4 regions of the Azohydromonas lata genome follow, and region 1 is predicted to be linked to each of the others. Evidence: predicted binding sites of a transcription regulator. Region 1 holds the regulator's gene; each other region holds the start of a gene.
What was found. The regulator FNR, encoded in region 1, switches genes on or off when oxygen is low (the NO sensors DNR and NnrR bind a similar motif). The targets are predictions, from matches to a motif close to TTGATNNNNATCAA.
Positions count from the first base shown of each region.

Region 2: SM757_RS29005 (PHA/PHB synthase family protein) is a predicted target of FNR. The motif match lies at 3,236-3,249, and genes of this name have one in related genera.
Region 3: SM757_RS17585 (hemerythrin domain-containing protein) is a predicted target of FNR. The motif match lies at 3,641-3,654, and genes of this name have one in related genera.
Region 4: ubiU (ubiquinone anaerobic biosynthesis protein UbiU) is a predicted target of FNR. The motif match lies at 4,524-4,537, and genes of this name have one in related genera.

Region 1 covers NZ_JAXOJX010000056.1:32,447-40,073, forward strand. The annotation lists gene SM757_RS25970 (heavy metal translocating P-type ATPase) at 1-251, shown strand, start outside; gene ccoS (cbb3-type cytochrome oxidase assembly protein CcoS) at 258-467, shown strand; gene ccoN (cytochrome-c oxidase, cbb3-type subunit I) at 482-1,924, shown strand; gene ccoO (cytochrome-c oxidase, cbb3-type subunit II) at 1,946-2,563, shown strand; gene SM757_RS25990 (cbb3-type cytochrome oxidase subunit 3) at 2,586-2,777, shown strand; gene ccoP (cytochrome-c oxidase, cbb3-type subunit III) at 2,777-3,700, shown strand; gene SM757_RS26000 (hypothetical protein) at 3,950-4,237, shown strand; gene SM757_RS26005 (hypothetical protein) at 4,305-4,583, shown strand; gene fnr (fumarate/nitrate reduction transcriptional regulator Fnr) at 4,665-5,402, opposite strand; gene hemN (oxygen-independent coproporphyrinogen III oxidase) at 5,579-6,988, shown strand; gene SM757_RS26020 (sulfite exporter TauE/SafE family protein) at 7,058-7,627, shown strand, end outside.
Region 2 covers NZ_JAXOJX010000076.1:2,998-10,624, forward strand. The annotation lists gene ccoG (cytochrome c oxidase accessory protein CcoG) at 1-77, shown strand, start outside; gene glgC (glucose-1-phosphate adenylyltransferase) at 251-1,510, shown strand; gene SM757_RS29000 (MFS transporter) at 1,530-3,059, opposite strand; gene SM757_RS29005 (PHA/PHB synthase family protein) at 3,508-5,391, shown strand; gene SM757_RS29010 (hypothetical protein) at 5,381-5,794, shown strand; gene fabI (enoyl-ACP reductase FabI) at 6,000-6,758, shown strand; gene SM757_RS29020 (bifunctional enoyl-CoA hydratase/phosphate acetyltransferase) at 6,806-7,627, shown strand, end outside.
Region 3 covers NZ_JAXOJX010000029.1:31,896-39,522, forward strand. The annotation lists gene SM757_RS17570 (acyltransferase family protein) at 1-19, opposite strand, end outside; gene SM757_RS17575 (FecR domain-containing protein) at 386-1,240, opposite strand; gene SM757_RS17580 (CHASE2 domain-containing protein) at 1,245-2,939, opposite strand; gene SM757_RS17585 (hemerythrin domain-containing protein) at 3,077-3,583, opposite strand; gene SM757_RS17590 (hypothetical protein) at 3,696-4,112, opposite strand; gene SM757_RS17595 (response regulator) at 4,223-4,492, shown strand; gene SM757_RS17600 (PAS domain-containing sensor histidine kinase) at 4,675-5,958, shown strand; gene SM757_RS17605 (response regulator transcription factor) at 5,960-6,649, shown strand; gene SM757_RS17610 (hypothetical protein) at 7,462-7,627, opposite strand, start outside.
Region 4 covers NZ_JAXOJX010000022.1:26,874-34,500, forward strand. The annotation lists gene SM757_RS14365 (cytochrome D1 domain-containing protein) at 1-876, opposite strand, end outside; gene SM757_RS14370 (c-type cytochrome) at 873-1,199, opposite strand; gene SM757_RS14375 (c-type cytochrome) at 1,214-1,528, opposite strand; gene SM757_RS14380 (cytochrome D1 domain-containing protein) at 1,659-3,407, opposite strand; gene cobA (uroporphyrinogen-III C-methyltransferase) at 3,561-4,379, shown strand; gene ubiU (ubiquinone anaerobic biosynthesis protein UbiU) at 4,592-5,605, shown strand; gene SM757_RS14395 (U32 family peptidase) at 5,611-6,549, shown strand; gene ubiT (ubiquinone anaerobic biosynthesis accessory factor UbiT) at 6,546-7,028, shown strand; gene SM757_RS14405 (ribonucleotide reductase N-terminal alpha domain-containing protein) at 7,268-7,627, shown strand, end outside.

The sequences.
Region 1 (7,627 bases):
GCGCGCTGGTGGCGCGGGCGCACGCCGATGCCATCCTGCCCTCACAAAGGCTTCAAGCATTGGCCGATGCGCGCAGTATTGCCGCCAAGGCCATGAGTGTGGTGCGGCAAAATATTGCCTGGGCCGCGCTCTACAACCTGGCCTGCATTCCGCTGGCGCTGGCCGGCTGGCTCCCGCCGTGGGCTGCCGGCCTGGGCATGGCAGCGAGCTCACTGCTCGTGGTGGGCAACTCGCTGCGCCTGGCGCGCTGAGGAACGATGGAAATCCTGTACCTGCTCATTCCGCTGTCGGCGCTGCTGGTGTTGATCATCATCGGCGTCTTCGGCTGGGCCCTGCACGGCGGGCAGTTCGACGATCTCGAACGAGAAGGCGAGCGCATTCTGAACACGGATGGGGAAGCGTTGACGGTAATCAAGCTTGGCGAAAGCTCGGCGCCGAACAATGCGCCCCGGGTGGATTCTCACTAAGAAGGAGGCCAGTGATGGCTCAAGCGGCGCAACCGGGAAGACCGGTTTACAGCGACGCCCCCGTGCGAATGTTCGCAGTGGCGGCGGTGCTTTGGGGTGTGGTGGGCATGTTGGTGGGCGTTTTCGTCGCCACCCAGCTTGCTTTCCCTGATCTTACATTCGGCATTCCCTGGTTGAGCTACGGACGTTTGCGTCCGCTGCACACCAATGCGGTCATCTTCGCCTTCGGCGGCTGCGCGCTGTTTGCCACGTCCTACCACGTGGTGCAGCGTACCTGCCAGACGCGCCTGTTCGCGCCTGGCCTGGCCATGTTCACGTTCTGGGCCTGGCAACTGATCATCGTCGCGGCGGCCGTGACGCTGCCCCTGGGCTACACCTCCGGCAAGGAATACGCCGAGCTGGAGTGGCCCATCGACATCCTGATCGCCGTCACCTGGGTTTCCTACGCGATCGTGTTCTTCGGCACGGTCGGCACCCGCAAGGTGCGCCACATCTACGTGGCCAACTGGTTCTTCGGCGCCTTCATCATCGCCGTGGCCCTGCTGCACATCGTCAACAGCGCCGCCATCCCCGTGAGCCTGTTCAAGAGCTACTCGGCCTACGCCGGTGTTCAGGACGCCATGGTGCAGTGGTGGTACGGCCATAACGCGGTGGGCTTCTTCCTGACCGCGGGCTTCCTGGGCATGATGTATTACTACATCCCCAAGCAGGCCGAGCGCCCGGTGTACTCGTATCGCCTGTCGATCGTGCACTTCTGGGCCCTGATCTTCACGTACATGTGGGCGGGCCCCCACCACCTGCACTACACGGCTCTGCCGGACTGGACGCAGAGCGTGGGCATGATCTTCTCGCTGGTGCTGCTGGCTCCGAGCTGGGGCGGCATGATCAACGGCATCATGACCCTGTCGGGCGCCTGGCATAAGCTGCGCGACGACGCGATCCTGAAGTTCCTGATCGTTGCGCTGTCGTTCTACGGCATGTCGACCTTCGAAGGTCCGATGATGTCCATCAAGACCGTCAACGCCCTGTCGCACTTCACCGACTGGACCGTGGGCCACGTGCACTCCGGCGCCCTGGGCTGGGTGGGCATGATCTCGATCGGCTCGCTGTACTTCCTGATCCCGCGCATGTTCGGCCGCAAGACGATGTACAGCACCCGCGCCATCGAGCTGCACTTCTGGGTGGCCACCATCGGCATCGTGCTCTACATCGCCGCCATGTGGATTGCCGGCGTGATGCAGGGCCTGATGTGGCGCGCCGTGAACCCCGACGGCACGCTGGTCTACAGCTTCGTCGAAAGCGTGAAGGCCACGTACCCGTTCTACATCATCCGTATGGTCGGCGGCCTGCTGTACCTGAGCGGCATGGTGATCATGCTGTGGAACACGATCATGACCGTGCGCAGCGGCAAGGTCGTCGAGACGCCGGTGCCCATGGTTGCGGCTGCCCACGCCTGATTGGATTGAGGAAAGACCGACATGGCACACGCAAATCCGACTGGTCACGAGAAGATTGAGACCAGCAACTTCCTGATGATCGTGCTGATCCTGATCACGGTCGCCTTCGGCGGCCTGGTTGAGATCGTTCCGCTGTTCTTCCAGCACAGCACGACCAAGCCGGTGGAAAACCTCAAGCCGTACACGGCGCTGCAGCTCGCAGGCCGGGACGTCTACATCCGCGAAGGCTGCTACAACTGCCACTCGCAGATGGTGCGTCCCTTCCGCGCCGAGACGCTGCGCTACGGCCACTACTCCACGGCCGGCGAGTTCGTTTACGACCATCCCTTCCAGTGGGGCTCCAAGCGCACCGGTCCTGACCTGCACCGCGTGGGCGGCAAGTACAGCGACGACTGGCACCGCATTCACCTGAACAACCCGCGTGACGTGGTGCCGGAGTCCAACATGCCGGCTTACCCGTGGCTGGAAAAGGCCGCGCTCAACCCGGCGGACCTGGCACCCAAGATGTCGGCGCTTCGCAAGGTGGGCGTGCCCTACAGCGACGACGAGATCGCCAAGGCGGCCGACGAGGTCAAGGGCAAGACCGAGCTCGATGCGGTCGTGTCCTACCTCCAGGTGCTGGGCACCGCGCTGAAGTAAACCAGACCCCGGAGCCAAAGCGATGGACTTCGACATCAACGTCCTGCGCAGCGTCGTGACCTTGTTCAGCTTCGTGCTGTTCATCGGCCTCGCGCTGTGGACCTGGAGCAAGCGTCAGCTTTCCCAACATGACGCGGCGGCACAACTGCCCTTCATTGATGAGGATGACGAGCCCGTCGCTGCGGCCGCGGCCCGCTTCCAAGGGAGTAAGTAATGAGTGATTTCTTCAACAGTGGCTGGTCCTGGTACGTGATCGCCATTGTGGTGGGCGGCCTGGCGTTCTGCCTGTTCGTCCTGATGGTGGCCAGCAAAACCAAGCCCATGGCTGCCGACAACACGACCGGCCATATCTGGGACGAGGACCTGCGCGAACTGAACAACCCGCTGCCGCGCTGGTGGCTGTGGCTGTTCATCATCACGGTGATCTTCGCCGCGGTGTACCTGGCCCTGTATCCGGGCCTGGGTTCCAGCCAGGGCGCCTTCAACTGGTCCAGCCGTGGCCAGTACGAGGCCGAGCAGGAGAAGGCCCGCGCCGCCATGGCGCCGGTCTACGCCAAGTACGTGACCATGACGGCCGAGCAGCTTGCTCAGGACCCGGCGGCCATGGGCATCGGCGAGCGCCTGTTCGTCAACACCTGCGCCGGTTGCCACGGCTCGGATGCCCGCGGCGGCAAGGGCTTCCCCAACCTGACCGACACCGACTGGCTGTATGGCGGCTCGCACGACACCATCAAGCAGACCATCACCGGTGGCCGCCAGGGCATGATGCCCCCGATGGCCGAAGCCATCGGCGGTGGCGAGAACGTGCGCAACGTTGCCAACTACGTGCTGAGCCTCTCCGGCAGCCCGCATAACGCGGTCTACGCCCAACTGGGCAAGGAGAAGTTCACCACCGTGTGCGCGGCCTGCCACGGCGCCGACGGCAAGGGCAACCAGGCCATGGGCGCTCCCAACCTGACCGACAAGGTCTGGCTGCACGGCTGGGGCGAGCAGGCGATCATGAACATGGTCAACAACGGCAAGACCAACGTCATGCCGGCCCATGCTTCGCGCCTGAACCCCGAGCAGATCCACGTGCTGGCTGCCTATGTGTGGAGCCTGTCCAACAAGGGCGGCGCCGCCACGCCGGCGCAGTAATCGCCAGCGGTGTTTGGCGGGGGGCTCATGTCCGCATAAGCGGCCACCCCGCCAAACCAAAGGAAAAAGCGCGCGCCAAGCCGGTTTCGGCTCTGGCGCGCGATGTCTTTTGGGGGCGGCGGCATGGGCCTGGGGCGGCTTGACGGCTCGGGCCCGCGCCGTGCTCCCTCTGTTTTCATTTCCACGTTCGTCGTGCCGTGTCGGCCCTCCGGCCGGCGCGGTGCCCGTGAACCGAGGCAGTATTCCCTGATGGACCGCAAGACCGACAAACAGGCCGGCAATGGCCAGCGCGTGCCGTGGTGGCGCGTGCGCATGATGTGGCTGGTGGTGGGTGGCCCGTTGGCCGTGGTGGTGGCGGCCCTCGTCACCGCCGTCATCGCCATCCGTGGAGCGGACGTGGTCATAGGCTCCGGCGCGGCGCCGCAGTCGCAGCAGCCCGCGGAAGATTCCTCAGGCGACATGCGCCCCGCCATAGAGGCGCGCAACAAGGCAGCTGCCGAAGCCGCCGCAGTCGGAGCCTCTTCGGCTCAACGCTAGCTCCGGGTCAACGCTAGGACGGGGCAGGGCGGCCGCGCGCAAGAATGGCCGCCAGGAGGTGATCGACATGACGACAACCCCTCGTGCCCAAGCGGTGATGCTGGTGGCCTGGCCTTCGTTCCTGATGGCCGCGGTGCTGGAGATGCTGGTGTTCGCGCTGGTGGATCCGCACGACCTGCTCGGTGCCGGTGCCATACCGGCCGAGCTCACGCCTACCGGCGTGTACTCGCTGGCCTTCTTCCTGTTCTGGGCCGTGATCGCCGCGGCCGGCGCCCTGGGCCACTGGCTGGGTACCCCGCCCAACGCGATCGACGCCGGCCACATGCACGGCGTCCATGGCCACTGAAAGACCGTTTCCACGGCCGAAGACGGCAACAAAAATGGCGCCCGCGGGCGCCATTTTTATTTGAAGCCGTAGGGCGGGCCGTCAGCAGGCGGCGCCGTTGACCAGCTTTTGCAGGCCGTCCTGGTTCACGATGCGAATCTGGCGCTGCTTCACTTCGAGCAGGCCTTCTTCCTGGAACTTGGAGAAGGTGCGGCTCACCGTTTCCAGCTTCAGGCCCAGGTAGCTGCCGATTTCCTCGCGCGTCATGCGCAGGATGAGCGAGGAGGCTGAGAAACCGCGTGCCTGAAGGCGCTGCGTGAGGTTCAGCAGAAAGGCCGCCAGGCGCTCTTCGGCGCGCATGCTGCCCAACAGCAGCATGACGCCATGATCGCGAACTATTTCACGGCTCATGATCTTGTGAAGCTGGCGCTGCAGGTCAGAGAACTCGCGCGAGAGCTCTTCGAGCTGGCCGTAGTGGATGACGCAGACCTGGGAATCTTCCAGCGCCACGGCGTCCACCGTGTGGCGGTCGCTGCCGATGCCATCCAGGCCCAGCAACTCGCCGGCCATTTGGAAGCCCGTGACCTGATCGCGGCCATCCTCAGCCGAGACGCAGGTTTTGAAGAAGCCCGTGCGCACCGCGTAGAGCGACTGGAAGACGTCGCCGGCGCGGAACAGCGTGTCACCGCGCACCACCGAGCGCCGCGTGGCCACCATGGTGTCCAGCTGCTCCAGGTCCGTGCGCGACAGGCCCACCGGCAGGCACAGCTCACGCAGGTTGCAACTGGAGCAGGCGACCTTGAAAGGTTCAGAGCGAATGGGCGGCAGAGTGCTGTTCATGTTGCATCGCGATGCCGTGGCGGCACATCCGGCCGCCTGGGCGCAGGTTTCTTCAGGAGAGTCAGCGGTCTTCAACATGATATGCCTCAATCACTGGCGCCATTCTTGGCGGCGCCTCAACTTGCCGACTTGAGGCACATCAAGCTCTTGTGTCCCGGGTTTGGCAAAGTGTCGCCATGCTACGCGATACATCCGCCCCCGGGCCCATCCTGACCGAAAGCTTGCTCCAGCGACTGGACGTGCCGGGGCCTCGCTACACCTCCTATCCAACCGCGGACCGCTTCGTCGAGGCGTTTGGACCGGTGGAGTACGCACAGGCCCTGGAGCAACGCGCACAAGGCGCCACGGTGGGCGGCACGCCCCCGCTGTCCCTTTACGTCCATATCCCGTTCTGCGAGTCGGTCTGCTACTACTGCGCCTGCAACAAGGTCATTACCAAGCATCACGAGCGGGCCGAGGAGTACATCCAGGCTCTGGAAGCCGAGATCGGCCTGCACGTGGCGGTGCTGGGCAAGGGCCAGTCGGTGTCGCAGCTGCATTTCGGCGGCGGCTCGCCGACCTTCCTGTCCGACGCCGAGATCGAGCGCCTGATGGCGGCCATGCGTTCGGCCTTCCGCATTGCGCCGGGTGCGGAGATCTCCATCGAGGTGGATCCGCGCACGGTCACCACCGAGCGGCTGCAGAACCTGGCCCGCATGGGCTTCAACCGCCTGAGCTTCGGCGTGCAGGACTTCGATCCCGAGGTGCAGAAGGCCGTGCACCGGGTGCAGTCTTTCGAGAGCGTGCACGAGCTGGTGGTCAGCGCCCGCGCACTGGGCTTCGAGTCGCTGAACGTGGACCTGATCTACGGACTGCCCAAGCAAACGCCCGCGTCCTTCGCCCGCACGGTGGAGCTGGTGGGCGAGCTGCGGCCGGACCGCATCGCGCTGTATGCCTACGCGCACCTGCCCCAGCGCTTCAAGCCGCAGCGCCGCATAGACCCCGAGCAACTGCCGCCGCCGGGCGACCGCGTGCAGATGCTCGGTGGCGCCATCCAGGGCTTCCTGGGTTTTGGCTACACCTACATCGGCATGGACCACTTCGCGCTGCCCGGCGACACCCTGGCTGCGGCCAAGCGCCAGGGACGGCTGCACCGCAACTTCCAGGGCTACAGCACGCAGCCGGACTGTGACCTCATAGGCCTGGGCGTGTCCTCTATTGGCCGCATGGGCGCCACGTACAGCCAGAACGCCAAGACGCTGCCGGAGTATTACGACGCCGTGCGCCAGGGGCATTTCCCCATCGTCCGTGGCCTGGCGCTCACGCGCGATGACCTCGTGCGCCGGGCGGTCATCATGGCGCTGATGTGCCAGGGCCGCGTGGAGTTCGAGTCCATCGAGCTGGCGCACCTGGTGAACATGCGCGAGTACTTCGCCGCGGAGCTGGAGTCGCTCAAGCCGCTGGTGGAGATGGGCCTGGCAGAGCTGGAGTCCGACGCCATCCAGGTGACGCCGCGCGGCTGGTACTTCGTCCGCGGCGTGGCCATGGTGTTCGACCGGCATTTGCGTGCCGATAAGACGCGCGAGCGCTTTTCCCGGATCATTTAAGGCTTCGCTTCGAGCTCCCCGCAGTACCCGCGCCTGTTTTTTTCTCCGGTCATGGATGCAGCCCTCGTCTTGAGCGCCCTGTTGATGGGCCTGGCCGGATCGCCCCACTGCGTGGCCATGTGCGGCGCGGCCTGTACCGCGCTGGCCGGCCGCTGTGGTGGTGCGCGGCCGCAGCAGGCGCTGCTGGGTTTTCACCTGGGCCGTTTGCTGGGCTACGCGGCCGCGGGTGCGGTGGCGGCGGGTAGCGTCACGCTGCTGGCACGGTTTTCACAGCTCACGCCGGCGCTGCGTCCGCTGTGGACGCTGGTGCACGTGGCCGCACTGGGCCTGGGCCTGTGGCTGCTGATCAAGGGGCGGCAACCGCAGTGGCTGGAGAACTTGGGCCGCGGCACGCGGCTGGCGCCCGCGGTGGCAGCCGGGCAGGGCGGCACGTCCTCCGGCGGCTGGCAGCCCATGCTGGGTCCGGTCAAGGCCGGCCTGGCCGGCACGGCCTGGGTGGCTTGGCCCTGTGGGCTGCTGCAGTCGGCGCTGGTGGTGGCTGCGCTTGGACAGCATGCGGCTTCCGGGGCGTCCATCATGGCGGCCTTCGCAGTGGGCTCCTCGCTGGGCCTGTGGCTTGGGCCGGCGCTGTGGTGGCGC
Region 2 (7,627 bases), on a different contig from region 1:
CCATCGAACGCGCGGCCCACGACGGCGAGCCGGTACGCACGCTGGACGAAAAGACCACTTTCGTGCTGCCGCGCTGAGCGCCGGCCGGCATGCGACGCCAGGGCGCCCAACGGGGCGCCCTTTTGCCGTCTTCCCTGGCGCGCCCGTCCTGAGGGAGTCGACCTCACGGCGCGCCGCTTGCTACAGGACTCTTCCCGGGTCCTGCAGGGCATGGGGATTGCCGTTGCCGCTCACAACTACAGGAGAGGCCATGGCGGCAAACGATCTCGCGCAAACCCTGGAACTGCCCAAGCGCACGGTGGCCCTGGTGCTGGCCGGCGGACGCGGGACGCGGCTCAAGCAGCTCACCGACCGGCGTGCGAAGCCGGCGGTTTATTTCGGCGGCAAGTTCCGCATCATCGACTTCGCACTGTCGAACTGCCTGAATTCCGGCATACGGCGCATCGGTGTCATCACCCAGTACAAGAGCCACAGCCTGCTGCGCCACCTGCAGCGCGGCTGGGCCTTTCTCAAGGCGGAGATGAACGAGTTCGTCGACCTGCTGCCTGCGCAGCAGCGCATAGACGAGGAAAACTGGTACCGCGGCACGTCCGACGCCGTCTACCAGAACGAGGACATCATCAGCAGCTACCGCCCGGACTACGTCGTGGTGCTGGCCGGCGACCATGTCTACAAGATGAACTACGCCGTGATGCTGGCCGACCACGCCGCCAGCGGCGCGGAAGTCACCGTGGGTTGCATCGAGGTGCCGCGCGCCGACGCCAGCGCCTTCGGCGTCATGGCGGTAGACAAGGACTGGCTTGTCACCGATTTCGTGGAAAAGCCCGCCGATCCGCCCACCCTGCCCGGGCAGCCGCAGACCTCGCTGGCGAGCATGGGCATCTACATCTTCAACCGCGAGTACCTGTTCCGCGAGCTCGCGCGCGACGTGCAGAGCGAGAACTCCAGCCACGACTTCGGCCGCGACATCATTCCCAACGCCGTGCGCCAGGGCGTGGCGCGGGCCCACCCCTTCAGCCGCAGCGGCGTGGTGGGCAGCGGCGGCGAGCCCTACTGGCGCGACGTGGGCACGATAGACGCCTACTGGGACGCCAACATCGACCTCACCGCCGCGCAGCCCGCGCTGGACATGTACGACCAGCGCTGGCCCATCCTGACCTTCCAGCCGCAGTTGCCGCCGGCCAAGTTCATAGGCATGGGCCGCAGCGACTGCGGCAACGCCACGGACTCGCTGGTCTCCGGCGGCTGCATCGTGGCCGGGCGGGTGACGCGCTCGGTGCTGTTTTCCAGCGTGCACGTGGACGCCGGCGCGCAGGCCGAGCGCGCCGTGCTGCTGCCCTATGTGCGCTTGGGCCGCGGCGTGCGGCTCAACCGCGTGGTGGTGGACCGCGGCTGCGAGCTGCCGGACGGGCTGGTCATAGGCGACGACCCGCTGGAGGACGCCCGTCGTTTCGAGCGCACCGACCAGGGCATCACGCTGGTGACGCGGGAGATGCTGGCGCGGCTCTGAGCCGCCCACGCAGCGCGCCTCACTCTCCGGCCGGCTCGGCCTTGACGCCGGCCTCCAGGTGCACCTTGGGCACGCGCGAGGCGATCCACGCTCCCGCCGCCACGAACACCGCCAGCACGCCGTAGACGACGTGAAAAGCCTGCGTGAGCGCCTGGGGTGAGAGGTCCGTGGGCAGCGCCTGCGCCGCACCTTCCCCCCCGGGCCTGACGTGCAGCAGCACGAAGGCCAGGCCGCCGAAGATGGCCGTGCCCAGCGACGCGCCCAAGGAGCGCGTGAGTGACAGCAGCCCCGCCGCGGCCCCCAGGCGCTCGCGGCCGGCCAGGGTCTGGGTGGCGAGTTGGGCACTGGCCATGACCGTGCCGAAACCCAGGCCCACCACCGCCGCCGCACCCGCCAGCAGCGCGGGCGAGGACGGCGCCAGCGCCAGCACGCCCAAGGCCAGTGCCGACAGCGACAAGCCCCGGGGCGGCATGCGCGTAGGCAGCCCCGTGCGCGCCGTGATGCGGCCGTTGAGCGTGGAGCCCACCACCAGCCCAAGCGTGAGCGGCAGCATCTGCAGCCCCGCGTCGGCCGCGTTGGCGCCGTGCCCCAGCTGCAGCTGAATGGGCAGCAGGAACACCAGCGCGAACATGCTGGCCGCGAACACCAGCACCGTGCCGCAGATCCAGCCCACGCCGGGCAAGCGCAGCAGCTCCAGCGGCAAAAAGGGCGAGGCGTGGCGGCGCTGCTGGCGTAGCAGCACGGTGCCGGCACCCAGGGTCAGGACGACGAGCCCCACGCTGGCGGCCGACAGCCAGCCGAAACGGTGTCCAGCCAGGCTGAACCACAGCAGCGCCGACACCGCCGTCACCACGAACAGCAGCAGCCCAAGCGGGTCGGTGGGCGCGCCGCGCAGCGCCGGTGCCGTGCCGCTGGGCGGCAAGCGCAGCACGCGCCAGGCGGCCAGGGCGCACAGCGGCACGTTGGCCAGGAACAGCCAGCGCCAGTCGGCGTGGTGCACCACCAGCCCGCCGATGACGGGCCCGCCCACGCTGGAGGCGGTGAAGACGATGGCGAAATACGCCTGGTAGCGCGGGCGCAGCCGCGGCGGCACCAGCTCGCCGATGAGCGCTTGGCACAGCACCATCAGGCCGCCGCCACCCAAGCCCTGCAGCAGCCGCGCGGCGATCAGTGCGGCCATGCCGCGCGCCAGTGCGCAGGCCAGCGACCCCAGGGCGAACACCGCCAAGGCCGCCAGCAGCATGCGGCGGCGGCCGAAGCGGTCGCCCAAGCGGCCGTACAGCGGCGCCGTCACCGTGGCGGCGATCAGGTAGCCGATGGTGATCCAGGCCGTGTCGCCCAAATCACTGAAGTCGGCCGCGATGCGCGGCGTGGCCGTGGCCAGCAGCGTCTGGTCCACCGCGGCCAGAAACATGGGCAGCATCACCGCGCTGAACAGCGCCAGCACCGCGCGACGCGGCGGTTCATCGGCCTGCCGTGCCGCGGCGACGGCAAGCGCTTGGGCTGCGGGCGAAGCCGGGCGCTCCGGCAATCGGGTGCTGCGTGGCATGGCGGGGCCGTTGCAAGCCGCATGCCGCGCAGGCGCATACCGGCATTCAATTACCTGGACCGCCTCAATCCCGTGCGCAGACTGCCGATACCGAAATATCCGAGCCAAATGCCGGACAGCAGGATGGGAATTTGCAAAACTCCATGGCCTTGAATAACCTACGAATTACTTCAATCTTGATCTTGCTCAATACGCAGCGAAAATTTCATGGACTGCGCACGCGTGCGTGATGCGTTTCACGGCGCGGCAATAATTCGCCCTTCCAATGAGAAATCCTGGCCACCCTGCATTTTTCACAAACCGAGATAAGCCGAGAAATTTTTCCAACCGGCGACAGAAATAGCGGATTTCCTGGCCGCATTTGCTTCCTTTAGAAGCTGCCATTCAATTGATAGTAGTGGCCAGGCAATTACAGAGAACTCCCACCCTCATGCCCCGCCGACAAGCAATGACCAAAGAAGTCGCGTCTTCCACCAGCACCCTTGCCAGCCCGCTGGCGATGGCCGTGCCGCCCGCGCTGACCGCGCAAATCGCCCAAGCCCTGGCGCCCGTGCCGGCGGCCACGCCCAGCGCCGCCGAGCGCATGGACCAGGCCGCGCACGCCATGCTCTCGCGCGTGTCCGGCGGCCTGTCGCCCATCAGCCTTTCGCTGGCTTGGGCGGATTGGGCCATGCACCTGGCCGCGTCTCCCGGGCGCCAGTCCACGCTGGCGCAGCAGGCCGCCAAGCTCTTGAGCGCAGCCGGGCCGGCCGCGGGCCCCACGGCCGATGCGCCCAAGCGCCCCGAGAGCGACGAGCGCTTTCGCGACCCCGCGTGGGAACAGTGGCCCTTCAACGTCTACAAGAACCAGTACAAGGCGGCCTGTGCCTGGTGGGAACAGGCCGTGCAGCTTGACGGCGTGGCCCGCCACCACGGCCACCTGGTGAACTTCTTCACCCGGCAGTGGCTGGACGCCATGTCGCCCTCCAACTTCGCCGCCACCAACCCGCAGGTGCAGCAGGCGCTGCGCGACAGCGCCGGCCAAAGCCTGGCCGCGGGCAGCCGGCTGCTGACGCGCGACCTGGCCGAGCAAGCCACCAAGCAGCCCGGCGACGGCGAGGCCGCCGCCGCCGCGCTGCCGCCGCTGCCCTACCGCGTAGGGCAGGACGTGGCCGTGACGCCCGGCAAGGTGGTCTACCGCAACCACCTCATAGAGCTCATCCGCTACGAGCCCACGACAGAAACGGTGCACCCGGAGCCGCTGCTCATCGTCCCGAGCTGCATCATGAAGTACTACATCCTGGACCTCTCGCCCGGGAACTCCATGGTGCGCTACCTGGTGAGCCAGGGGCACGTGGTCTACATCATTTCCTGGCGCAACCCCGACGCCGCCGACCGCGACCTGGGCATGCGCGACTACCTGCGCAGCGGCGTGATGGACGCCATGGCCGCCGTGGCGCGCACCAGCGGCACGCGGCGCCTGCACGCCGCGGGCTACTGCCTGGGCGGCACCTTCCTGTCCATCGTGGCGGCGGCGCTGGCCGGCCACCACGCCGCGGGCGAGGCGCACCCGCTGCGCCGCCAGTCCGACATCGCCGACCTGCCGCAGCTGCAAAGCGTCACGCTGCTGGCCACGCTCACCGACTTCACCGAACCGGGCGAGCTGGGCGTGTTCATCGACGACGACCAGTTGCGCACGCTGCGCGAGGAGATGGCCCGCACCGGCTTCCTCAGCGGGCGGCAGATGGCCGGCTCCTTCCAGTTCCTGGGCTCGCGCGACCTGATTTGGGCGCGCAACGTGCGCCGCTACCTGCTGGGCCAGGACGACCAGCCCAACGACCTCATGAGCTGGAACGCCGACGTCACGCGGCTGCCCGAGCGCATGCACTCGGAGTACCTGCAGTCGCTCTACCTGAACAACGCGCTGGCCACGGGCCGCTACCGCGTGGGCGACGTCGCGGTGGCGCTGTCGGACCTGCACGCGCCCATGTTCATCGTGGGCACGGCGCGCGACCACGTGGCGCCGTGGAAGTCGGTCTACAAGATCCACCTGCTCACCGACACCGAGACCACCTTCGTCCTGGCCAGCGGCGGGCACAACGCGGGCATCGTCTCCGAGCCCGGCCACGCGCGGCGCAGCTACCAGCTCGCCAGCCGTGAGCCCGGCCAGGCCTACGTGGCGCCGGAGGACTACGCCGCGGGCGCTCCCGCACAAGAGGGTTCCTGGTGGGAAGCCTGGAGCGCCTGGCTGGCCCAGCGCAGCGGCCCGCGAGTGGCGCTGCCGCCGCTGCCCAAGGACGTGGCTCTGGACGATGCCCCCGGCCAATACGTGCACGTGCGCCATGCGGATTGAGTCGCACACCGCGCTGCTGGGCGAACGGCCCGAGACCGACCTGCTGCACCGCCTGGACGCCGAGCTGCAGGCGCTGCAGGGCCGCATCGTGCAACTGGCCATCGCGCTGCGCGCCCCGCTGGACACGCCGGCGGACGTCGAACGCATCCTGCAACGCCCGCCCACCTCCGCGGTGGCCACGGAGCGGCGCAGCGAAGGCGGCGGGCGCAACTACCGCGGCCCGGAGCGCCGCGTCTCGCACCTGTGGGACGAGTTGCGCGCGCTGCTGGTGCTGCGCTGGCAGCTGTGCAGCCGTCTGGCGGCCGTGGTGGGCGCGCCGGCCGTGCACGAGCTGCTGGCCGCGGCCGACGCGCAGTTGCGCCGCGAAGGTTTCACGCAGTCCACCGCCGGCATGACGCTGTAGCCGCCGGCTTCACAAAAGCATCACCACAACACGGGACGCCGCCTGCTGCCGTCAGGGCAGGCGCGCCCCCAACAAGCCGCGCTTTTGGCCAATACGAGGCTGAGAGCACCAACGAAACGAACCGGGAACACACACCATGGACCAAGCCGTCAACACCGCCGACCTCTCCACCTCCACCGCCAACGGCACCGCGCGCACCTCGCGCATGAGCCTGGCCGGCAAGAAGGGCCTCATCGTGGGCGTGGCCAACGAGCACAGCATCGCCTGGGGCTGCGCCGAGCTGGCCAAGCTGCAGGGGGCCGACGTGGTCGTCTCCTGCCTCAACGAGAAGGCCACGCGCTTCGTTGCGCCGCTGACCGAGCCCGCGGGCATTGCGCTCAAGCCCTGCAACGTCGAGCAACCCGGCGAGCTGCAGGCGCTGGTGGACTTCGCCGTGGAAAAGCTGGGCCGGCTGGACTTCATCGTCCACTCCATCGCCTGGGCCCCGCTGGAAGACCTGCACGGCCGCGTCATCGACAGCTCCTCCACGGGCTTCGCGCGCGCCATGGAGGTCTCGTGCCACTCGCTGGCCGAGCTGGCCAAGCTGTGCGCCCCGCACATGACGCAGGGCGGCGCCATCGTCACCATGACCTACCTGGGCGCCGACGAGGCCGTGCCGCACTACGGCCTGATGGGCCCGGTCAAGGCCGCGCTGGAATCGCTGGTGCGCTACATGGCCGTGGAGCTGGGCCCGCAGCGCATCCGCGTGCACGCCGTCTCGCCCGGCCCCATCCACACCCGCGCGGCGTCGGGCATCGCCGGCTTCGACGAGCTGGTGGACGCCTCGGTGGCCAAGGCCCCGTTGGGCCGCCTGGTGACGCTGGACGAGATCGCCCAGCTCGCCAACTTCCTCTGCAGCGACGCCGCCTCCGGCATGACCGGCCAGACCATCTACGTGGACGGCGGCTGCCACGCCGTGGCCTGAGCCTCAGCGCCGCGAACACCGAACAACTCGAACGGGAACACACCGCCATGAACGCCTTGCTGGAAACCGACTACATCGAGAACGTCACCTACGACGAGATCAGCGTCGGACAGACCGCCACCCTCACGCGCACCATCAGCAACGAGGACATCCAGGCCTTTGCCGCCGTCTCCGGCGACACCAACCCCGCCCACCTCAACGCCGAGTACGCCGCCGACACGCTGTTCCACGGCGTCATCGCCCACGGCATGTGGGGCGGCTCGCTCATCTCCGCGCTGCTGGGCACCGTTTTCCCCGGCCCGGGCACCATCTACCTTGAGCAGGACCTGCACTTCACCAAGCCCGTGCGCATCGCCGACACGCTCACGGTGACGGTCAAGGTCGCCGCCAAGGACGACGCCAAGAAGCGCGTGGAGCTGGACTGCGAGGTCGTCAACCAGAAGGGCGCCTGCGTGCTCTACGGCAAGGCCCGCGTGCTGGCCCCCACCACCAAGGTGAAGGTGCAGCGCAACAAGGCGCCCAAGATCCACCTCTTCGACGCGCAGGCCCGCCTGCGCGCGCTGCTGGCCCTGGGGGCTGACATGCCCGCGGCCAAGTGCGCGGTGGTGCATCCCTGCGACCCGGAGTCGCTGTCCGGCGCCATCGACGCGGCGCAACTGGGCCTGATCGAGGCCGTGCTCATCGGCCCGGAGGTGCGCATCCGCCACGTGGCCAAGGAAGCCGGCATCGAGCTGGGCGACGTGCGCATCATCGACACGCCCTACTCCGAGGCCGCCGCCGAGAAGGCCGCCGAAATGGCCGCCAAGGGCGAGGTGGAGATGCTCATGAAGGGCAGCCTGCACACCGACGAGCTCATCCACGCCGTGCTG
Region 3 (7,627 bases), on a different contig from region 1:
AGCCATCGAGCCTAGGCATATACTCCAAGGAAGAATCACCCCTGGATTCATTGTGACCCATCAACTCCCCCCTATCGTCTTGATTTTATAAACCGTTTTTGCCAGGCTCGATCAAATCGCGAGCCGGCACAAACAAATTATGATTGCCTCATGCTCGCGGCATTGCAAGAAAATTACCCTTTGAGCCAGGGAGGAAGCCTCCCCACCGGGACTGGGTATCAACCCCATCCATATATCTGCGCAGAGCAAAGTGAAAAATGACTAAAACTTCGGATCCTGTCGCCTCAGACAATATTCCGCTTCAGAGCCGACCCCGCCCAGGCACCGTGCCCGCGCGCAGGCGGGTGAGCTGACACGCTCACGCCGCCTGGCGGCATGCGTCATGTCAGCGCAGCCGTATCGGCGCTGGCGTGGGCTGACTGTCCGGCGTGCCCGCGGGGGCGGGGGCCGGCGTGCCTGCGGGCGTTGCACCGCGGCCTGCCGGTGTGGCCGGCGTGCTGCCCCGGTCGCCACCGCTCTTGCCGCCGAGGATGGCCGCGATGAGCGCCCCAATGGTCACGGCCGTGATGGCCACGCCCAGCCCGCTGTAGGAGCGCACCGGGACGAGCTTTTCGATGCGCTCCACCCACGCCTGCGTCTGCTGCAACTCTGCCGGCGCGGCCGCCACGGGTTGCGGCGCCTGCGGATGCGCCACAGCCGTGCTGCCGCGCTCCATGGTCACCGGCAGCCAGCGGCCTTGCAGCGAATCCACCTGCACACGCCCGTCGAACACCGTCACCAGCACCGAGCCGCCGGGGCCCGTGCGCACCAGGTAGGCCGTGCCCTTGGCGCCGGCGCGCACGAAGTCGGTCTCCACCGCGAACAGCCCGCGCACCTTCACGAAAAACTCGCCGATTGCCCGCCGCAGCGAGCCGATGTCCGCCGCGCTGCCGGGCCGCATGTAGACCTCGCTGCCGGACGGCCAGCGCACCACAGCGTAGGCGCGCGGGCCGGTTTCCACCCGGTCGCCCGGCATGAGCGCCATGCCGGCCTGCACCGGCAGCGCCGCGCCGCCGCGCCACACCCGCAGCACGGCGCCGGCCTCCTGCGCGCTGGCCAAGCGTTCGCCGTCGATCACGACGCCCGCCAGCACCACCGTGCCGGGTCCACCGCCCAAGGTCTCGCAGCCCGCCAGCGGCAAGAGCGCCAGGGACAGGCTCAGCCACCACAGCAGCCACCGTCGCCAACCCGACATGCGCATCGCACTACTCCCGCGTCATGCGCCGGGCCAAGCCCGCGCCCAAGGCCAGCGCCAGCCAGCCGTAATGCGGCGGCACCAGTTGCTGCTCGCTGCGAAACCACAGCACGCAGCCTAGGCCGAACACCAGCCCAAGCGCCGCCACCGCGGGCCAGGCCCAGCGCCGCCGCGTGCCGCGCAGCAGCGTGGCCACGCCGGCACCGGCCACGGCCAGCGCCAAAAGCATGAGCCACAGCGGCAGGGGCCGCAACGGGCGCACGGCCGCGCCGCGCAGCAGGCCCTCCACCTGCGCCGCCAGCAGCTCCACGCCATAGCGGGTGCCGGCCGGGGTGCGGTGCAAATCCTCATCGCCGCTCATCACGCCCAACAGCACGATGCGCCCGCGCAGCGCCTGCAGCGCCGACGCGTCGCCGCGCAGCACGCCGGCCAGGGACACGCGTGCCGGCGCCGCGGCCCAGGCCGGCACCGCGTAGCCGTCCAGCAACTGGCTGACCACGAAGTCCCCCGCCCGCATCGCGCCGCAGCCCGGCGGCTGGGCCGCGAGCGTCTCGGCGCTGAAGCCCTGCAGCAGCGCCGTGCCGTCGTCGCCCGCACGCGCCACGGGCAGCGACAGCCCCAGCGCGTCCAGCGCCGCCGCCGAGCGCAGCGGCACGCCGCCCGTGAACGCCGCCAGACTGAACGACGGCCACAGCGCCGCCGCAGTGCCCTCGCCCCGCCGCAGCAGCAGCGGCATCAGATAGGCCATGTCCTGCCGCTGCCCCAGGCAGGCCACGCCCCAAGCCGCGTGGGGACGCAGCCGCGCCAGCAGCGCTGGCTCGCCGTACACGTCCAGCCGCTGCACGGCCACCACCACGGGCATGCGCGCCTTGGCGGCGGCCAGGGCGCGCTCCAGCGCCGCGTCCTTGGCGGGGTCGCCCGGCTCCTCGAAGGTCAGGTCCAGCGCCAGCGTGCGGGCGCCGGCCCCGGCCACGCGGCCGACCACGAGCGCAATCCGGTCGCGCCACTGGGCCCCCAGCGGCAAGCCGACGGCGGCGCGCGCCTCGTTGTCCAGCGCCAGCAGCACGACGCCGCCGCTCCACGCCGGCGGCGCGTCGCCCGGCAGCGCGTGGGCAGCGCGCAGCGTCAGCGCCTGCATGCGCGTGTCCAGCCCAAGCAGCTCGAACAGCGCCAGCCAGGCGGCCAGGAACAGCAGCGGGCTCAGCAGCGCCGCCCAACGGCGCGCACGCCGCTCACGCTGTCCACGCCGCTCCCGGTCGTCGAAGCGCTCGCCCTGCACCGCCTCCACCAGCCGCGCCATGTCGTCGCGCAGCGCGCGGTCGCGCAGCTCGCGCGCGTCCAGCCGGCGCAGCGCGTCGATGTCGGCCGGCAGCGGCTGGTTGGGCAGCCCGGCGCCCCCCACCAGCACGGGCAGCACCCGTATGCCGTCACGCGCACGGCGCGCCAGCGCAGCCTTCACCTCGTGGCGCACCCAGTCGTCGCCGCGGGCGCGTTCCTCGATCAGACGGGTCCAGTGGGGGCCGATGACGACCACCACCACGTCGGCGCGGGCGATGTGCTCGTCGATGACTTGGGCGAAGTCGTCGCCCCAGCCGATGTCGTCGACGTCCATGAAGACGTCGAAATGTTGCGACAGCTCGTTGTTGATCAGCCGCGCATGCGCGGCGCTGTCATCGCGGCGATAGCTGATGAAGACGTTTTGCATCCGCGCCGCGCCGCGGCAGTCGGGCCGGGCGCGGCAAGGAGCATAGGCTTGCGCCGGCGTGCCGCCACCTTGGCCGACATGACCAAAGTGATGCTCGCGGGCCGCCGCCGCGGGCGGCCCTCAGCGGCGGCGGCCACTCAGACCGCCGCGCGCGCGGCCAGCAGCTTGCGTGCCGCGGGGAACACCGCCCCCTCCTCCAACGACACGTGCTCCAGGTACAGCTCGGCGAACACCGCCACGCCCTGACGCAGCACGTCCACTTCGTAGCCGCTGTAGCCGCCGGCCAGGCCCACGAGCTGCGGGCCGATCTCCAGCCAGTCCTCCTCCAGCCAGCCGTGATCCTGCTGCAGGCGCTTGACCTGCTCCACCAGCTCGGCGTCGCCGTGGGCCAGCAGCATGGGGAAGACCTGCTCCTCCTCGTCCTCGTGGTGGCGGCGCGCGGTGAAGCCGAAGAAGCCGCAGATCTCGTCAGCCTGCGCCCGCGTGCGGGCATCGGCGCCCTGCGCCTCGATGCGGTCCAGCAACTCGCGCAGGCCACCCAACTGGCGCAACACCTCGCGGTGCGTCTGGTCCAGCGCGTCCATCGGGTCGATCAGCGGTACCGCGGGCCGTGCGGGCCGCTGTCGGTTGACCGGGGCTTCCATGCGCATCTCCTTGTCTGACGGTTGAAAACCATTGTTGACAAGGCATGCGCCGGCAGTTTGTCGCGCATCAATGCCTGTGCGCGCAACCTCAGGGGCCGCCGGCCCCAACGCCTCAGCCCTTTTCCACGAGCCAGCGCAGGGTGTCGGCCTGCTTGCGCGAATCGTCGGCCTCGGTTTCGGACTGCCGCGCGTGTGCTTCGTCGCCCGCACTGCGGTCGAGCTCGGCGATCTTGCGCAGCAGCTCCTTTTCCTGCAGCGAGCGCACGACCGACCACAGGGCGGTCTCCGTGGCTTCCTGCTGCACGGCGGCCAGCGTGCGCAGCGAGAAGGCGTGCCCGGTGTGGCAGCGGTAGCGCAACGCATCGCCCGTGGCCGCGTGCACCGCCGGCAGCGCGCTTTTGAACGCGCCCACGTGCAGCACCACGCACATGGCGGCGTCGAAATCCGCCAGTAGCGCGGCGGTGAGCGCGCGCAGTGCCCGCACGCCGCCGGCGCGGGCACCCACCACCACGAGGTCGCGTCGGGGCATGGAAGCGTCCTTTGTCAAGATGGCGCAGTCGGCCAATTCGTGTGCCCGCCACAGGTTCCTCAACCACGCCATGCACGAGGAAAATCACGGGCTCAACGCGTGACCCACCCATGCTCCTACCTCCGTCCCCGATCACTCTGCAGCCGGACTTCGTCATCACCGACATCGCCCTGCCCGGCATGGACGGCCAGCAATTGCTGCACGCCTTGCGCGAACGCGAGGGGCTGCGCGCGCTGCCCGTGATTGCGCTCACCGGCGTGGGCCGCCCGGGCAACGCCCGGCGCGCCATCGCGGCAAGCTTTGCCGCACACCTGCGCAAGCCCGTGATGCTGGACAAGCTGCTGCCCACCCTGCGCGAGCTGGCGCCCCAGCGCGAATGAACGGCTGCGCGGGCACAAGGGATGCCCGCAACCCGGCGAAGCAGGACCCCGCTGCATGCAACATGCCACCTGTCCCCCGGCACCTCCGGTGCAAGTCCTGGGCCTTATGGAACCCAGCCGCACAGGCACGCCCTTCAACGGCGCGGCCTGGGCACCCGCCCTGGCGGCGTGAGGTCCGGGCCATGAACCGCAATGCCCTGACACCCGGCCCGCCCTGCGCCGCCGCGGACGAGCGCGCCGCGCGGCACGGGCATTTCGAGGTGCCGGCCCTGGGCCAGCGCAGCCGCGCCGAGCAGATGCTCGCGCAAGACAAGGAGCGGCTGGAGCTGGCGCTGGACGCGGCCCAACTTGGGCTTTGGGAGTGGAGCTTGCGCAGCGGGCGGCTCTGGTTCTCGGAGGCGGTGCTGCGCATCACCGGCCTCACGCGCGAGGCGCTGGAAGCGGACCACGACTGCTGGCGCCACCTGGTGGACCCGCAGGACTTGGAGGCGATCTGGGCCATGGACGAAGCCGCGCGCGAGGGCCGGGGCTTTCATGCCGAATACCGGCTGCTGCGCCCGGATGGCGGCCTGCGTTGGGTGGCCAACGACGCGCGCTGCGTGTGCGACGCCGCCGGCAAGCCCCAGCGCATGGTGGGCACGCTGGCCGACGTCACCGCGCGCAAGCAGGTTGAAGAGGCTTTGCGCCTGGCGCACGACGAGCTGGAGCAGCGGGTGCAGGAGCGCACCGCCGCGCTGGAGCTGGCCAACACGCAACTGGCCAACGAGGTGGCGGAGCGCGGCGCCACGGATGCGCAGATCCGCGAGCTGCTCGACCAGCTCGTCAATGCCGAGGAGGATGAGCGCCGCCGCCTGGCGCGCGAGCTGCACGACTCGCTGGGCCAGCACCTGACCGCGCTCACCCTGGGCCTGCGCGCCGTGCTGGAAGACCCCGCCCTGCCCCGCGCCCTGCGCGAGCGCCTGGCGCAACTGCGCGAGGTCACGCGGCGGCTGGACGACGACGTGGACCGCCTCTCCTACCAGCTTCGCCCCGCGCTGCTGGACGACTTGGGCCTCAACGACGCGCTGCGCGAGCTGGCCAGCAGTTGGGCCGAGGACAGCGGCATTGCCGTGGACCTCCACACCCGCGGCCTGCGCGGGCGGCGCTTTGACGCCGCGCTGGAGACCACCGTGTACCGCGTGGTGCAGGAGGCGCTGACCAACGTGCGCAAGCACGCGCAGGCGTCGCGGGTCGGCCTGATCGTGGAGCTGCAGGACGGCGAGCTGCGCGCCATCGTCGAGGACGACGGCCGAGGCATGGCCGTCGAAGAGGAGCTCCGGCCCCGCGCCGGCCCGGGGCGCCGCCTGGGCATGCGCGGCATGGCCGAGCGCGCCCGCCAGGCCGGCGGGCGGCTGGACTTGGAAACCGAGGCGGGCCAGGGCACCACGGTGTACCTGAGCATCCCGCTGCAACCTGAAGGAAGTTGAAATGCATCTGGTGGAAGGGACAAGTCACCGCTGGCGCGTGCTGCTGGCGGACGACCATGCGGTGCTGCGCGAGGGGCTGGCGATGCTGGTGTCCACGCAGCCGGACATGGAGGTGGTGGCGCAGGCGCGCAGCGGCCGCGAGGCGGTGCAGATGGCGCAAAAGCTCAAGCCCGACGTGGCGGTGCTGGACGTGTCCATGCCGGACGTGGGCGGGGCGGAAGCCGCGGAGCAGATCCACGAGAGCTGTCCCGAGGTGCACGTGCTGGCGCTCACGCGCCACGCCGACCAGGGCTACCTGCGCCGCATGCTGCGCGCGGGCGCGGCCGGCTACGTGGTCAAGCGCGCCGCGGGCGAAGCGCTCATTGGCGCCATCCGCACGGTGGCCGGCGGCGGCACCTACGTGGACCCGAGCATGGCCGGCGCCCTGGTGGCCCGCATGATCCGCAGCCCCGGCCAGGACACCGGCGGCCGCAAGCGCCCGGCGCTGAGCGAGCGCGAGGAACAGGTGCTGCGGCTGATCGCCTGGGGCAAGAGCAACAAGGAAGTCGCCACGCAATTGGGCATCAGCGTCAAGACGGTGGAGTTTTACAAGGCCGGGGCGCTGGAGAAACTGCAATTGCGCACGCGCACCGACATATTGCGGCATGCGCTGGCGGAGAAATGGTTGAGCGAGGAGGACGATCCGGAATAAGCTGGCAAAGCGAACAGTCAACATAAAGGGGTCGATGGCGGCCCCTTTTATTTTATGTCCACAGATATATGACAAAGAAATAAAAATAACCCATCGGCAATTGGTAATTGGCAATTTCGCTGCCTATATCCAAAGCACTATTTCAAAAGACACTCTATTTTTGACGCCAGCCTAAGCCGTTAAGCCGCGATCTCTGCGCACTGCTGTCCGGGGAAAACAGAGAAGGACTCCGCATCCCGTCAGCTCAGGCGCCTCTCCCTATTCACCGCCATGCCCGCGAAAGCGGGCATCCACGAACGCCGAGGTGGGGCTTTCGAACGGCGTCACGCAGAGCCAACGCCAGCGCGCCAGCACCCCGGCAGGCGTGGATACCCGCTTTCGCGGGTATGACGGATGAGGGCGCGAAGTGCCTTGGCTCACGGGGCGCCAACGGCGGCCGGTTTCCCCGGACAGCCAAGCGCGCAGGCGAGGACCCAGGCGGCCCCACGCCGGAGCAAAGAAAATCAGCAAGCGCCGCGCGTCGGAATACGGAAAATATTGAGGCATAGGCATATGCCTGTGTTTTTGCGAATCCACCTTTAAATGTTATTGAGCCACCACCGGCACCGCAGCGCTCGTAGGTCCGGCAGGAGCCGTCCACCAGCAAGGCCTGCGCCTCGGAGCGCTTGGTTCCAGCGACGTCCAACACGGCGGGTGCCGCCACCAGCGGGCGGCTCTACGCGCTGCCGGCGCTCAGGCGTGTATGGCCTGCGTGTCCTCGCTGACCGTGCTGCCGCCAGCACCGCGCCGAGGCGATGCGGGCGCGGGCCGGCTCAGCCGGACGCAGCGTCGTTGACACCGCCGCGCACTTCGTCCTCGCCGGAGCGGCGCAGCGGCTCTCGTCCGCCGGGGCCGCTGGCGTCGCGCCCGCCCACGGTGCCGGCGCCGGTGTCGCGCGTGCCACCACCGACCACGGCGCCGTCTCCGTCGCTGCGCACT
Region 4 (7,627 bases), on a different contig from region 1:
GGTGTCCACCACCAGCACCTCGTGCCGGCCTATGGCGGGCAGGTAGGCGTGGCGCCCGGCCACGGCCCAACCGCGCAGGTGCGGCATCTTGAACACCGGCAGCGGCGCCTCGCCGCGGCCGTAGCCGGCCAGGATGCGGCGCGCGCGCGGCGCGTCGTCCCACAGGTCGATGAGAGATAAACCGTCCTCGCCGAAGAGGCCGGCGATGTAGTGCCGCCCGTTGGGCGTGACCAGCGCGTCGTAGGGCTGGCGGCCGACGTCGCGGAATTTGGTGAGGCGCGGCGCCTTGGGCTCGGACAGGTCGGCGATCCAGATTTCGCCCGCGTCGAAGAGCGCGTAGATGAAGCGCGAGCCCGGCAGGTCGGCCAGGCCCACCACACGCGAGGGCTTGCCGTCGGCGCCCACGGCCGGGATGTCGGCCACGGCGGCGAGCGTGCGCGCGTCGAACACCTTGATGCCGCCGGGCTGGTAGTTCTGCGCGGCCACCAGGCGCCCGTCCTGCGAGATGGCGCCGCCTATGGAGTTGCCGGCCTGCATGACGCGGCCGGTGAGCTTCATTTGCAGCAGGTCCACGCGGCTGAGCGCGCCGTCGCGGCCGAAGACGAAGGCGCTGGCCGCGTCGCGCGAGAACACCACGGAGGCGTGCGAGAGGTCTCCCAGGCCGTCCACGCGGCCCAGCACGCGTGGCTCGCTGGTGTTGACGATGGCCAGGCGGCCGCTGGCGCGCTCCACCACCACGCCCAGGTCGCCCGTGCCGGCCGAGGGCGCGGCCCACGATGGGGCCGACAGCGGGGAGGGCGCCGAGGCGCAGCCGGCCAGGCCCAGCAGCGCGGCGCCGCCCGCGGCGGCCCGCAGCCAGTGGCGGCGTTGGATCATGGGGAAACCTCCGGCACGCCCGCGAGAAGCTGGCGGGCGAGCCACTGCGCCTCGTCGGCGCTCATGAAGCGGTTCCACGGCGGCATGGGCGTGCCCGGCCGGCCGTGGTAGATGGTGGCGGCCAGGCTGTCCGGCGGCAGGGCCGCCAGCGCCTGGCGCGTGAGGGCGGGCCCCAAGCCGCCGGTCAGGCGCATGCCGTGGCAGGAGCCGCAGTCCTGGCGCAGCAGCCGCAGCAGCTCGGCCTGGCGCGCGGCGGGCACGTCCTGTGCGGCGGCGCCGGCACAGGCCAGGGCCAGCGCGAGGGCGAAAAGCTGCGGCCTCATGCGGTGCCTGGCGTTCAGGACTTGAGAATCTGCTCCACCGCCGCCTTGAGCTCGGTGTCGCCTATCTTGTCCGGCCCGTTGGGCGACATGGGGATGGGGCCGAAGCTGCCGGCGCCGCCCTTGCACACCTTGTCCATGAGCTGGGCGGTGACGTCCTGGCCCTTGTACTTGGCGGCGATGTCCTTGAAGGACGGGCCCACGACCTTCTTGTCCTTGGCATGGCAGGCCATGCAGCCGGCCTTGTTCAGCGACGCGTCCACGTCGGCGAAGGCGGGCGCGGACAGCAGCGCGGCCACCGCGGCGGCGCTGCCCATGAGCAGGGATTTCATGCTGGTCTTCTCCAGGTTGGGTCTGCTGGCGTGAAAGCCCTCGGCCCAATCCCGCTGGCCAAGAGGCTGCGGGGTCGTGCAAAGCAGGCCGGGGCCAAGGCGCGGGCCGTTGTGGCCGCACCCACTCAACTCAGTAGATGTCGTGCTGCGTGTTGTGGACGTTGAAGTGGCCCGTGGGCGTGACCAGGCGCGGGTCCTTGATCACGGCCTTGAGCTTGAGCGTCTTGTCGTCCACCACCACCAGGGCGCTTTGCTTGTCCTTGGCGGACCACACGGAGAACCACACCTCGTCGCCGTTCTTGTTGAACTCCGGCTGCACCACGCGCATGGCGCCGCCGTCGTTGAGGCCCGCCCACTCGGCGATGGGCAGCACGGTGAAGCCCTTGTCGAGGTTCTTGACGTCGTACACCGCCACCGACTGCGACAGCTTGGGATCGGGGTTGAGCGGCGTGTCCACGTACAGGTGCTCGGACTTCGGGTGGCTCTTGAGGAACAGCGAGCCGCCGCCCTGGCCCTTGATCTTGGCGACCTCCTTGAAGGCGTACTGCTTGTGCTTGACGGGGTCGGTGCCGATGAGCGAGATGGTCTCGTCGCCCAGGTGGCCGGTGGACCACACCGGGCCGAACTTCGGGTGCACGAAGTTGGCGCCGCGGCCCGGGTGCGGGATCTTGCCCACGTCCACCAGGGCGGCGAGCTTGTCTTCCTTGGCGTCGATCACGCCCACCTTGTTGCTCTGGTTGGCCGCCACCATGAAGTAGCGCTTGCTCGCGTCCCAGCCGCCGTCGTGCAGGAAGCGTGCGTTGGCAACTTCCGTGACCTTGAGCGCGTCCAGGTTGGAGTAGTCCACCATCAGCGTCTTGCCGGTTTCCTTGACGTTGACGATGAACTCCGGCTTGAAGTGGGATGCCACGATGGAGGCCACGCGCGGCTCGGGGTGGTACTCCTGCTTGTCCACCGTCATGCCGCGCGTGCCCACGATCTTGAGCGGCTCCAGCGTGTCGCCCTTCATGATCACGTATTGCGGCGGCCAGTAGGCGCCGGCAATGGCCAGCTTGTCGGTGAAGTCGCCTTCCTTGCCCTTGTACTTGCTGGTGTCCACCGACCGCGCTTCCAGGCCGATGCGGATCTCCGCCACGTTGTCGGGCTTGGGCATCCACAGGTCGATCATGTTGACGCGGCCGTCGCGCCCAATCACGTACAGGAAGCGGCCGGACGCGGAGGTGCGCGAGATGTGCACCGCGTAGCCGGTCTTGACGATGTTGACGATCTGCTTGGTGTCGCCGTCTATGAGCGCCACCTCGCCGCTGTCGCGCAGCGTGGTGGAGAAGATGTTGGCGATGTTGTAGTTGTTCTCCTTCTTGGCGGGCCGCTTCTCCGGCGGGATGAGCACCTTCCACGTGCCCTTCATCTCGGCCATGCCCCACTCCGGCGGCTGCGGCGGGTCCTGCTGGATGTAGCGGGCCATGAGGTCCACGTCCTGGTCGTTGAACTCGCCGGAGGTCAGCCAGTTGGGCATGCCCGCGGCCGAGCCGTAGGCGATGAACACCTTCAGGTAGTCCGTGCCCTTGGCCAGGGTGATGTCGGGGGTGAGCGGCTTGCCGGTGGCGCCCTTGCGCAGCACGCCGTGGCAGCCGGCGCAGCGTTCGAAATAGGTCTTGCGCGCCTTGTCGAACTCCGCCTGCGTCATGGGCGGCGCCTTGGGATTGGCGCTCTGGTACATGGGCTCGCCGGCCAGGGGCGAGCCGCCGGCCTGGTAGCCGGCCTCGGGGGCCGTGGCGTGGGGCTTGGCGTCGGCCTGGGCGTCCTGGGCCTGCGCCTGCAGCGCCAGCACCGACATCAGGGCGGCGGCGGCCAGTGTGGAAACTTTCAGGGGTCTCATGCGGGCTTCTCCTCTTCTTGCGGCAACTTGTCGTTGAGCCGGGAGGCATGCTCTGCCCGCGCCGCGCAGGCGTCCTTGAACTGGTTTAAGGACGGAATCGCTGCGCCTGCGGACCATGGCTGCCAACGCAACCGAAGCGAGCCCGATCAAGCCATGAGCGTTTTGGACGAACCGCTGTTCTTCGCCGGCCTGCCGCTGCAGGACGCGCCGCGCGCGGCCCGCGTCACGCTGGTGGGCGCCGGCCCCGGCGACCCCGAGCTGCTCACCGTGCGCGCCGAGCGCGCGCTGCGCTGCGCCTCGCTGGTGCTCTACGACCACCTGGTCTCGCGCGAGGTGCTGCGCCTGGTGCCCGATGGGGCGGACTTGATCTATGTCGGCAAGGAAAGCGCGCGCCACACGCTGCCGCAGGAGGACATCTGCGCCCTCATGGTCCGCCTGGCGCGCAGCGGGCGGGCGCTGGTGCGGCTGAAGGGCGGCGACCCCTACATCTTCGGCCGCGGCGGCGAGGAGGCGCAGGCCCTGGCCGCCGCGGGCGTGCCTTTCGAGATCGTCCCCGGCATCAGCGCCGCGCAGGCCGCCGCCGCCGAGGCCGGCATGCCGCTCACGCACCGCGACCACGCCACCAGCGTCGTCCTGGCCACCGGCCACCGCCGCGCCGGCGCCAAGGACGCGGTGGACATGGATTGGGCGGCGCTTGCGCGCTCGCACCAGACGGTGGTGATCTACATGGGCGTGTCCACGCTGCCCACGGTGTGCGCGCAACTGCAACGGCACGGCCTGCCGGCGGACACGCCCGCGGCGCTGGTGGAGCGCGCCTCGCAGCCCGGCTGCCGCCGCGTGGTGGGCACGCTGCGGACGCTGCCCGCGCTGGCGCGGCATCACGAGGTGCGCCCGCCGGCCCTGCTGATCGTGGGCGGCGTGGTGGCGCTGCACGCGCAACTGGCTGCGCGCGGCACGGCCCTCACGGCTTGAAAGGAGCGCTGGCCGCAGGCCTGTAGGAGGCCCGCTGGCGGGCCGAACGCCCTGCGGGATGCCGCTCTTCGCGGCCACCGGTTCGGCCCGCCAGCGGGCCAATGTCCCTAGCAATCCAATGTTTTTCAGCAATTCGCCAGCTTCTGGACGTGGGTCAACCCCGTGCGAAACCTGATGCAGACAATGCCCCATCCGATGTTTGGAACGACGGGATGACTTTCCTACGCAAACCCGAGCTGGTGGCCCCTGCCGGCTCGTTGCGTGCGCTGCAGCTGGCCGTGGATGCCGGCGCCGATGCCGTGTACGTGGGCCTGAAGGACGCGACCAATGCGCGCAACTTCGCCGGCCTCAACTTTGACCTGGCCCAGGCCCGCGAGGGCGTGCGCTACGCCCATGCCCGCGGCCGCCAGGTCTTGATGGCGCTCAACACCTTTGCCCGCGCCGGCGACAGCGAGCGCTGGTTCCGCGCCGTGGACACGGCCGTGGCCATGGGCGCCGACGCGCTCATCTGCGCCGACACCGCCGTGCTCGCCTACGCCAGCAAGTCGCACCCGCAGTTGCGCCTGCACCTGAGCGTGCAGGCCTCGGCCACCAGCTACGAGGCCATCGAGTTCTACCGCGAGCGCTACGGCATACAGCGCGCCGTGCTGCCGCGCGTGCTCACGCTCAGCCACGTCGGCCACCTCGCGCGCCACACCACGGCGGAGATCGAGGTGTTCGGCTTCGGCAGCCTGTGCGTGATGGTGGAAGGGCGCTGCGCGCTGTCCTCCTACGCCACGGGCCAGTCGCCCAACAACGCCGGCGTGTGCTCGCCCGCCTCGGCCGTGCGCTGGGAGGAAACGCCCCGCGGCGTGGACGCGCGGCTCAACGGCGTGCTCATAGACCGCTACGCGCCCAACGAGTCGCGCGGCTACCCCACGCTGTGCAAGGGCCGCTTCGACGTGGAGGGCCGGCGCGAATACGCCATCGAGGAGCCCACCAGCCTCAACAGCATGGCGCTGCTGCCGCAGCTCATGGCCCTGGGCATCTCGGCCATCAAGCTGGAGGGCCGCCAGCGCAGCGCCAGCTACGTCGAGCAGGTCACGCGCATCTGGCGCCAGGCCATAGACCGCTGCGCCGCCGACCCCGAGAACTTCGACATGGCCCCGTCCTGGGAAGCCGGCCTGGCCCGCCACGCCGAGGCCCAGCAGCACACGCTGGGCGCCTACAGCCGGCCCTGGAGATGAGCGCCATGGCCATCCAGGACAACGCATCGCCCATGGGCCTGACCGTCGGCCCCGTGCTCTACCACTGGAGCCGCGCGTCGCTCACGCAGTTCTATGCCGACGTGGCCGACAGCCCCGCCGACACCGTGGTGCTGGGCGAGGTGGTGTGCTCGCGCCGCCGCGAATACAAGGCCGCCGACTGGTTGTCGCTCGCCCTGGAGCTGCGCCAGGCCGGCAAGGAAGTCATTCTCGGCACGCAGGCGCTGATCGAGAGCGAGGCCGAGCTGCGCACCCTGCGCGAGCGCTGCGCGCAGGACGACTTTCTCGTCGAGGCGGGCGACGCCTCCGCGCTGCGCCGGCTGCAGGGCCGCCGCTTCACCTTGTCGCCGCACGTCAACGTCTACAGCCGCGAGGCGCTGCAGGAGCACGCCGCGCTGGGCGCGGTGCGCTGGGTGCCGCCGGTGGAGCTGGACCTCGCCACCATCGCCCGCATCAACCCGGCCGACGACCCCGTGCGTACCCCGGCGGGCGAGGCCGTGCAGACGGAGATCTTCGGCTTCGGCCGCATGCCGCTGGCCTTCTCGGCCCGCTGCTTCACGGCACGCCACTACAAGCTGCCCAAGGACGAGTGCGAATTCCGCTGCCTGGCCGATCCGGACGGGCTGCTGCTGAAATCCACCGAGGGCGCGGACTTCCTCGTCCTCAACGGCATACAGACGCAATCGGCCGGCCTGCAGTGCCTGCTGGACCGCGGGCCGGCGCTGCGCGGCGCGGGCATCACGCGGCTGCGCCTGTCGCCCTGCGCCCAGGGTTTTATCGAGGTGCTCAAGCTGCACCACGCCGTGCTGCGTGAAGGCCTGGACGCGACGCAGGCGCTGCGCGAATTGAATGCGCTGTCCCTGCCGGGCGCGCTGGTCAACGGCTACGCGCTGGGTGGCGCGGGCCTGGAATGGAGAGCGGCATGAAGGCCGACGAACTGTTGAACAAGCTGCCGCCCATGCCGCAGGGGCTGCGCCGCCTGGTGGCGCGGCTGCCCTGGCAGCCGCCCAGCCTGGTGCTGGCGCTGGGCCTGCAGCGGCTGCTGTGGCCCAAGCTGGACGAGTGGCAGCGCAACGAGCTCGCGCGCAGCGTGGTGGAAGTGGAGGTGATCGACCTGGGCCTGCGCGGCCGGGTGTGGATTGCCCCGCAGGCCGGCTTCGAGGTCGCGCCGTCCTCCCTGGCGCCGCGCGTGCGCATCAAGGCCCGCGCGGCCGACTACCTGCGGCTGCTGCGCGGGCAGGAGGACCCCGACCGCCTCTTCTTCGAGCGGGCGCTGGTGATCGAAGGCGACACCGAATACGCGCTGCTGCTCAAGAACACGCTGGACGCCGTGGGCCCGCTGCAGCTCGATGCCTCGGTGCTGCCGCGCCCGCCCGCATTCCCTTTCCGGCGCCGCGGCGCCTGATGACCTTCTTCGTGTTGTCCTCGAAGGCTTGATCGTGTGCCGGCTGCGGCCGGCGTGGCGCAAGCGTTATGGGGCCGGCTTGCCGGCCCCTTTTTTCTTCATGGCAAGCCTGTTTGCATCATCGCAACAGGCATGGCGGCTGCTGGTTTTGGTGTGCACGGCAGCCGGACATACTTTCGCCGCCACGAATGCATCCGGCCCTCGCCGCGGCGCGGCGCGGGCCTGAACCGGAGTACCCGATGAGCGAATCCATCCTCGGCCCAACCACCGTGCAGAACCTGCCAGCGCAGCCCATCAGCGAGGAAGTGCTGCTGGAGAAATACGCCAAGGACGGCGAGCGCAGCGTGGACGAGGTGCGCACCCGCGTGGCGCGGGCACTGGCCGCCGTGGAGGCGCCGGAGCAGCGCACGCACTGGGAGCAGCGCTTCCTGGACGCGCAGCGCCGCGGCTTCGTTCCGGCCGGGCGCATCAACTCCGCCGCCGGCACGGACCTCTCGGCCACGCTCATCAACTGCTTCGTCCAGCCCGTGGGCGACTCCATCGCCACGGCCGAGGACGGCTTTCCCGGCATCTACACCGCGCTGACCGAGGCCGCCGAG